One region of the Aliivibrio friggae genome, then DNA from elsewhere that is predicted to be linked to it. Evidence: predicted binding sites of a transcription regulator. Region 1 holds the regulator's gene; the other holds the start of a gene.
The links. Region 1 encodes PurR, which represses purine synthesis genes. Its sites were predicted from a motif close to TNANGNAAACGTTTNCNTNA; they were not measured.
Positions count from the first base shown of each region.

Region 2: a site for PurR is predicted at 3,431-3,450, ahead of purE (5-(carboxyamino)imidazole ribonucleotide mutase). Genes of this name have one in related genera too.

Region 1 covers NZ_CM170648.1:1,822,489-1,826,918, reverse strand. Annotated here, with positions in the region: gene AC2INI_RS08475 (sensor domain-containing diguanylate cyclase) at 1-1,312, opposite strand, end outside; gene AC2INI_RS08470 (TfoX/Sxy family DNA transformation protein) at 1,580-2,167, opposite strand; cyclic di-GMP riboswitch class I at 2,294-2,377, opposite strand; gene purR (HTH-type transcriptional repressor PurR) at 2,538-3,545, opposite strand; gene torD (molecular chaperone TorD) at 3,840-4,430, opposite strand, start outside.
Region 2 covers NZ_CM170648.1:2,904,532-2,908,961, reverse strand. Annotated here, with positions in the region: gene dprA (DNA-processing protein DprA) at 1-648, shown strand, start outside; gene AC2INI_RS13505 (DUF494 family protein) at 651-1,124, shown strand; gene AC2INI_RS13500 (DNA topoisomerase family protein) at 1,136-1,708, shown strand; gene AC2INI_RS13495 (5-(carboxyamino)imidazole ribonucleotide synthase) at 1,761-2,873, opposite strand; gene purE (5-(carboxyamino)imidazole ribonucleotide mutase) at 2,876-3,361, opposite strand; gene tsaC (L-threonylcarbamoyladenylate synthase type 1 TsaC) at 3,562-4,119, shown strand; gene aroE (shikimate dehydrogenase) at 4,194-4,430, shown strand, end outside.

The sequences.
Region 1 (4,430 bases):
CAATAGTTTTTAGGACATAGTCACCAGCATCATGGCCGTAGTTGTCATTAAAGCGTTTGAAATGGTCAAGATCTAGCATAAGAATAGACATTTCTTGTTTATGTCTATGCGCACGCATGATTTCTTGATTGATGGTTTCTTCGTAGTAACGGCGATTGTATAAACCGGTCAATGGATCACTGATCGCTTGTTCTCTCAGTTTTTCTTGTAAGTTTAAGTTAGCTAAAGCTAGACCGAGATGTTCTGCAACCGTAAAGGCTAGTTTTTGTACATCAGGCTCTAAATCTTCTTTATCACCAAGGTAGATGTGCATCATACCGATAGTATTTCCATGGGCAGTCAGAGGAATACAAAGTGTTTGATCTTCCCCCGTTGCTGACATATGAGAGCAAGGCAACGTTGTGTACTTATCGTTTGCTAGGTGGAATTTACCTTTACGCAGCGCCCAGCACTCTTCTGGTGCATAAGTTTTGCTTCCTGGCCATACTCCGCCCCAGTCAAGCTTAACAAGCAATTGGTTACGAGAAGAACGCATTAATGAAATAACGCCATTTACGTTACCAAGAATTCGAGGAAGGATATCTTCAACCACCATCTGAGCTTCATTAATTGAATTACAGGCAGCAAGCATAGTAGCAAGGCGATGTAATAATTCAATCTCTTGAGTACGCTGCTCAATACGATCTTCTTGTAAATCTTGCTCATTTTGTACTTGCTGCTGAATCAATTTGTTACTTAATAAAGAAGAACCAATAACAAGTGAAATATTAATCCCCATTAAAATTATTAGGATATTCATCAATTCTTCTACCATTGCGTCTATACGCGTTAATGGTGTCGCGACTCTAACAATATAAGTTTGACCTTGGTAATCGAATGATTGTGCTGAATACAGTAAATTTTTAAAGCGAGAAGTACTGAAGCGGGTCGTGGTGCCATAATTTAAGTTTTTAGCGTCAACAACTTCTTTTCTATTTAGGTGGTTTTCAAGTCGTAATACGGCTTCTAAAGAGATATCACTGTCTGCGATAGGTGTACCATCAGCTTTGATGATTGTTACGTGATCTTCTTTAGCTAGTTCTAGCTTGGTTTTTATATAAACATCTAAGGCTTTTAAATCAGAAAAAGAAACTTGGTCATCATTTATTTCTTTTATGACGCGTGAGATTTCTTCAGACATTCCACCTTCGACCTTTTTTTCAAGCCAATCAGAAAGTGTTGAGTTAAAAATAAATAAACCAAGAGACATGGTAAATATCATGCATATGATAGGTAGGTAGAGCCATTTTTTGCTGATTGTGTTTTTGTTCATCTAACAATATCCAATAATTCATTAGGCCAATTAATCGGCTTTAATACCATATATAGGGTATCTGAATTAAAGGTGAAATAATAGATTATTTACAATAAAGTTAATACGATGTGATTGATAAGGTTGGTTGGTTAAGTTTTTGTTCTGAATGATTTTAATTTGAAACTGTAAAATAAATAAGTTAAAACGAGGAGATGCAGATACTGCCTTTAGTTTAAAACTAAGAACAGTATCTGAAATTATGAAGGAGAATTATTGTGAGCTAATTTATAATTGCTTTCTTAGTTCACATCTTGTTTCCGATGAAACAACAGACCAATGTGTGCCTTTAATTGCTCCCTCAAGAGACCATAATAATTCATCACTAACATGGCTAGAATGAGTTTGTTGAATTGCTTTATAAGCATTTACTGAGCCTGTACTACGTAGTTCTTCTACTGTATTAATCCCTGCTTTCTTTAGCATTCTTTCTGTAGCTAATCGAAGGTTTGGTAAATCTTTAATACGTGATGGTTCTGCGGTTTTCTGTTTTTCTTTATCTTTTTTCGCGACATCTAAAGCTATAACAGCTTGAAGCAAGATGGAATCTGGTTCATTCCAACACTCCTCAGGAAGAGCAAAATATTTAGTAACAACTGGAAAACCACGTTTTTTATAAACGTAAGGTTCAAATCCTTGCTCTTTAAATAAATTAATCGTTTCTTCGCTTGATCGTAAATGCAGTTTGTCTTGAACGACAAGGGCAAACATAGTGTCATCTATAAAGACACCAAAGCCACCAAACATTGAACGCGAAGAGATCTTCCCAAGAGAGGAAAGTAAACGAAGTGATTCTTTTAGTATTGGTTTATCCATTGCAATAATTCTCGGTTAGTAAGTCTATGTCACTAAACAACTGAGCCCGAGGAAATAGTAGCAAGCTTAAAAGAAATCATTGTTATTTTAACGTAAAAATTAACAACGATTGACAGAATACTCGCCGTCGGCAACCCCGCTACCTTATATATAATACGTAGGCCGGAAGCTTTGCGTCCTATACTTTCGCATAGTTTGCCATGTTCGTGACACTATTGATGATATAGCAATCAATAAGGTGTGTTATAGCAAAAAACGCCATTATGTGATCTTGGTTCACATAATGGCGTTGTTTTTTTGTTATCTCTGTTCAAGTTTTAAATAAAAAAGAGAAATAAATAAGTTTTTGATATAAAAAGAATTGTAATTATTATTTTAAACGATTAAGAACACTACTGCGAGAAACAACCTCTGGCTGCATTTCAAAAACACGACGTTCGTGATGTTTATCCTTAATTCGCTCTAATAATATCTCTACCGCAGTTTTTCCTACACGACGTTTAGGTTGGTGGATCGTCGTTAGCGGTGGTGAGAAGTAAGCTGAAAGTTCTATATTATCGTAGCCAATAACAGAAATATCTTCAGGCACTCGCAAACCAGATTGCTTAATTCGACTGATTGCAGCCAGAGCCATTATATCGTTAAAACAAAATAAAGCAGTTGGACGCTCTTGCATGGCTAATAGCTTATCAATCGCTTTTGATGCAGAAGCGCATTCAAAGTCACCTTCTAATATCCATTCTGATTTAAATGGCAAGTTAGCTTCTTCATGAGCGCGTTGAAAACCATGAACACGTTCTTTACATGTGGTTTTTTCAGCTTGACCTGTAATACAAGCAATTTGAGTATGGCCATTTTCGATCAAATGTTTTGTTGCTAAATAGCCACCTTTTTCAGAGTTATCAATGATTTTATCTGTGTGTGGACTATCAGGGCCCCAGTCCATAATTACCATTGGTAACTCGGTATTCTTTTCAAGTAGTGCTAATAATTGTTCATTAAGATCTGAACACATAACCAATAAGCCATCTACTCGTTTTTCAGAAAGCATACGAAGGTAATGTTTTTGTTTATCTAAATCGCCCTCGGTATTACACATAAATAGTGTGTAACCTTGTTTGTAGCAGTAGTTTTCAACCCCATGCATTACTTCAGCAAAAAATGGGTTAAATGATTGAGTTACTAGCATACCAATAGTACGTGTCGTATTGCACTTTAAACTACGAGCAACAGCACTTGGTGCATAGTTAAGTTCTTCAACTGCTTCCCATACACGCTTTTGAGTTGCTTCTGCGACAAAGCGTGTCTTGTTAATTACGTGCGATACCGTGGTGGTTGAAACCGAAGCAAGTTTTGCAACGTCTTTAATAGTAGCCATATAAAAGCCTTAAATGATTATTAAGGGGCTATTTATCTTCCAACAAAAATGAGTTTTGATCTGTAAAGAACTGATGGAAGATAAATAGGCCCTAAGTCTAGGTATAAATAAAAAGGTATAAATAAAAAAAACCGCCAAAAATGCGGTTTTCATTTAGTTTTCAAATTTTATCGTTTGCGTTCACATTTTATAGGTAAAGCATAGTGCAAACAATTATTGATTTAATAAATTTTGGTTGTAATCTGATTTACATCACGGACTTGTTAGTTTATTGCATCAATTTTAGCATTTATATTACTCACCGGTAAGGAAAGTCGCATCTAATCGTAAGAACGCAACTAAAAAGTCGGTAACAGAAGCATAAAAACCAAACTCATCTCTTTCTTTACATATTTGACTAAATCTTGGAACCCATGAAAGTAATTGTTCGTTGATAAACGTTAGTTGAGCATTCATGTAAGTTTCAAAATCTTCTTCAGATGATTGCTGATTTGTCATGGCAATTAAGTTACCAAGAAAATCTAATTCAATAGCAATATGGTCAGCAGGTTCGTTAAACTCAGACTTTTGTGCAATGTCATATTTTGAAAGTAGATCTCGCATATCTTGAGCTGGCTTGCCATTTAGGATGCCTGCCTTGTCTAAATATATCGACGCGTAAGGCAGAGCACTGTTTTTATCCGAGCCTAGAAAGGCTTGACAGAAATCAGCAGATAGCTCAAGTTGCACGTCTTCGCGGCTTTGTAATTGATTTAGTTTTTCAATTAAAGCATTCATCGATGTCGCTAACGTTGGAGTTTCAGCCAAGCTTGCTAAAAAAGTACGTACTTCAAAACTGTTGTACTGCTCAAGCTGCTCAGTTGTTAGTTCATTAGCTAATAAGCT
Region 2 (4,430 bases), 1.1 Mb from region 1:
GTTGATGGGTATGCGCATCATGGAGCCATTGAAGCGAAAGGAAAGACAATTGCAGTGCTTGGTTCCGGGTTGGAGAAACTCTATCCTGCCAAACATCGTACTCTTGCTCATCGAGTGATAGATAACGGTGCTTTGGTTTCTGAGTTTCGACCAGATGCCCCGCCAAGAGCGGATAACTTTCCAAGAAGAAACCGTATTATTAGTGGATTATCGACCGGGGTTCTTGTGGTCGAAGCGGCGGAGCGGTCAGGTTCTTTGATTACAGCAAGATATGCAAACGAACAAGGGCGAGAAGTTTTTGCGCTTCCTGGCTCGATACAAAATCCGACGGCGAAAGGAACAAATGGGTTAATAAAGGCAGGAGCAAAGTTAGTCTCTTCACCTGATGATATTTTTGATGAAATTGGAGCCCTAACGGAGTGTGCAATATCTCATCAACCATCGTTGTTTGAGCAAGAAGTTATCACAGAACAATTGCCATTTCCCGAAGTGTTCGCTACCGTAGGCAGTGAGGCGACGCCTGTCGATATAATCGCAGAGCGATGTCAGACGCCTGTACATGAAATCATGATGCAATTGCTTGAATTAGAGTTGCAAGGTTTCATCGCTGCAGTCCCAGGGGGTTACATTAAAAAGCGGAGGGGCTAGCCATGATGGATGTTCTTATGTATCTATTTGAAACATATATCCATAGTGATGTTGAACTGAGTGTAGACCAAGAGAAATTAGAAGACGAATTACTTAAAGCTGGCTTTCATCAAGATGCGGTATATAAAGCATTAGATTGGCTGGAAGATTTAGCACGCTTACAAGAAGATGATTCTTATACGCACGTAGAGCAAAGTACATCAACGTCAATGCGTGTATATACGCAACAAGAAATTGATGGGATCGATACAGATTGTCGTGGTTTTTTACTTTTCTTAGAGCAAATTAAAGTACTGACGAGTGAAACTCGAGAAATGGTTATCGAGCAAGTGATGGCCTTAGAAACGGAAGAATTATCATTAGATGACCTGAAATGGGTTGTGCTGATGGTGTTATTTAACGTTCCTGGTCAAGAGAGCGCTTATACGCAGATGGAAGAATTACTTTATACTGCAGATGTTGGTATAACGCATTAAGGTTTCATTGAATGTCTGGAAAGATTGATAAACAATTATTTAAAGCTCATGAGCACGCTTTAGAACATGAAAACTGTCCTCAATGCAGTGGTGAATTGACGATTCGCTATGGTAAAAGAGGTCCGTTTTTAGGCTGTCAAAATTATCCTGCATGCGATTATATTCGACCATTAAAAAGTAATGATGGGCACATTGTTAAAGAATTAGGGATCCCTTGCCCTGAGTGTGAAAATGAATTAGTACTAAGGCAAGGCCGTTATGGAATGTTTATTGGTTGTTCTTCTTATCCTGAATGTTCGCATATTGAATCTTTAGAACAAAAAAAAGAAGACGAATCGAAAGAACTAATTGAGTGCCCTAGCTGTAAAAAAGGTTTATTACATGAGAAAAAATCACGTTTTGGAAAGGTTTTTTATGCGTGTGATGGCTACCCTATTTGCCGGTTTGCTGTTAATCAAGAACCAGTAAAAGGGAGCTGCCAGAAATGCAATTTTTCTTTATTACTAAAAAAAGAAATGGCTTCAGGCACCAAGATTGTTTGTGCGGATAAAAAATGTGGCGCAACGCAAGAGAATAAAGAGTAACTCGAACTCGATTCATTAAAATAGAGTGAGTTACTCTTTAAGTTTACAACTCTTACGAAAGAACTCGAAAAACCTCACTATCTAATATGCTAGATAGTTTGATTAGCTCTTTTTGTAACTCCTCAGGAGATGAGGCACACACATTAATGTGACCCATTTTTCTACCTGCTCTTTTTTCTTTTCCGTACCAATGAATATGGCAGTTAGGCATGGTTAATAGCTCAGAAGGCAAAGTATCTTCACCTAAGATATTAATCATTGCCGTAGAGCGTAATAATGTAGAGCCTATCAATGGAAGATTACAAACCGCACGAATATGCATTTCGAATTGACATACATCTGTACCTTGTTGCGTCCAGTGACCTGAATTATGAACGCGTGGAGCAATTTCATTAACCAGCAACTTACCTTCAACGTCGAAAAACTCAATAGCCAACACACCGATATAATCTAACTCATCAGCAATTGCTGAAAACATGCGATCAGCTTGTTCTTGTAACTCACTTGTGCCTTCTAATGCAGTAGAGAGTGCAAGTACGCCATCAACATGAACGTTTTCAGTAAGAGGATAAGTTACAAGTTCCCCATTTTTATTGCGTGCGCCAATGAGAGACACTTCACGATTAAAAGGAATAAATTGTTCGGCAACCATGGCTTGATTTGGTGTGCTCTGGATTAATTCATTCATTTCTTCCCAAATTTGTTCTATTTGAGATTTATCTTTTAAGCGCCATTGCCCTTTGCCATCGTAACCACCGAGTGCACTTTTTAATACCATTGGGATCCCAACAGTATCGATTGCATCTAGGAAATCTTGTTTTGAATTTATGATGTGGTATTTCGCATTGCTTACTTCAGCATTATCTAACAGAGACTTCTCTAATCGGCGATCTCCCCCTGCTTTAATTGCATTAGGGTTTGGTTGGAACTTACCACTTTGACTGCATGTATTTAAAATATCATGTGGGATGTGTTCGAATTCAGCAGTAATGACATCAACGTCGTTAATCGCTTGTTCTAATGATAAATCAATTACCTGCTGAGTTAGAGGGTGAACAATTTGTTTGTTATTCACATCATAAGCAATAAGATCAATATTTAATGGGGCGCTAGCCAGTGACATCATTCGAGCTAGTTGTCCTGAGCCTAAAACAAGAACGTTCATGATTAATCCTCTGATGGATCTGGATTTTCTAATACCATTTCAGTCTGTTCTTTACGGAACGCTTCTACTGCTGCCATGACATCTTCATTGTATGTACCAAGAATTTGAGCAGCAAGAATACCTGCATTTGCAGCGCCCGCTTCACCAATAGCAAGCGTACCAACAGCAATACCTTTTGGCATTTGTACAATTGAAAGAAGTGAATCCATACCTTTTAAAGCACGAGATTGTACTGGAACACCAAGAACAGGAATGCTTGTAAATGCGGCAGCCATTCCAGGTAGATGAGCCGCACCGCCTGCACCTGCAATAATTACTTTAATACCACGATCTTTTGCTTGTGTAGCATAGTCAGCAAGCAGTTGTGGAGTTCTGTGAGCCGAAACCACTTTTGTTTCATAAGGAACATTAAAGCGCTCAAGCATCTCTGCGGCTAGTTTCATTGTAGGCCAGTCTGATTTTGAACCCATGATAATACCGACTTTCATTGTGAACTCCTTGGATAAAGATATTGGCAATATAGAAAAAGTTGCAGGCATTATACGGTTATTTTTTGTTAAGGAAAACGTTTGCGTCGGTAAAAATATAAGTTATTCACGATTGTTGACAATTCAAAAAAGGAAAGCAGTTGTGTGATTTGAGTAGATCAATAGAATAGAAGCTATATAGATAGAAGAGTGGTGTAAATGTGAAGAATCTAAATCAAGTCGTAGAAGCTCTAAAACGTGGTGATGTGATTGCTTATCCTACCGAAGGGGTTTTTGGGGTCGGTTGTGATCCAGATAATGAGCAAGCTCTTTTAAAGTTATTAGAGGTAAAAAAGAGACCACAAGAAAAAGGGTTGATTTTAATTGCAGGATCTATGGAGCAACTTGAGCCATATATCGAGCTAGGTGATCTTAGTTTAGAGCAAGTGAATGCAATTAAAGAATCATGGCCGGGACCGGTTACTTGGATTGTCCCTGTTAGCTCTAAAACTTTGCCTCTAGTGACGGGACAATTTAATAGCATCGCTGTGCGAGTAACAAATCATCCGCAAGTGAAAGCGATTTGCTCTGCTTTTGGAAAACCGATCACATCAACCAGTGCAAATTTATCCGGACTTGAGCCTTGTCGCAGCGTTGATGAAGTGGAATATCAATTAGGTGATAGCGGAGTTGTTATTTTTCAAGGTGAGGTTGGTAATAGAACTCAACCAACAGAAATTCGAGATGCTAGAACAGGTAATACCTTACGCCAAGGCTAATGCATCAACTCTTTCTTTGAGGTAAGGTGAGATTAATTTTTACTTTCGTCATTATTTTTAGAGGGAATTGCAACATGGATAAGTATGCGGTTTTTGGTAACCCGATAAAGCAGAGTAAATCTCCATTTATTCATACCTTATTTGCTCGTCAAACAATGCAAAATTTAGAATATGAAGCGATTGAAGCACCAGTTGATAACTTTATTGAGACAGTAACTGCTTTTTTCAGCCACCAAGGGAAAGGATGCAATGTCACTGTGCCTTTTAAAGAAGAGGCATTTCGTTTTGCAGATCAGCTTACAGAAAGAGCA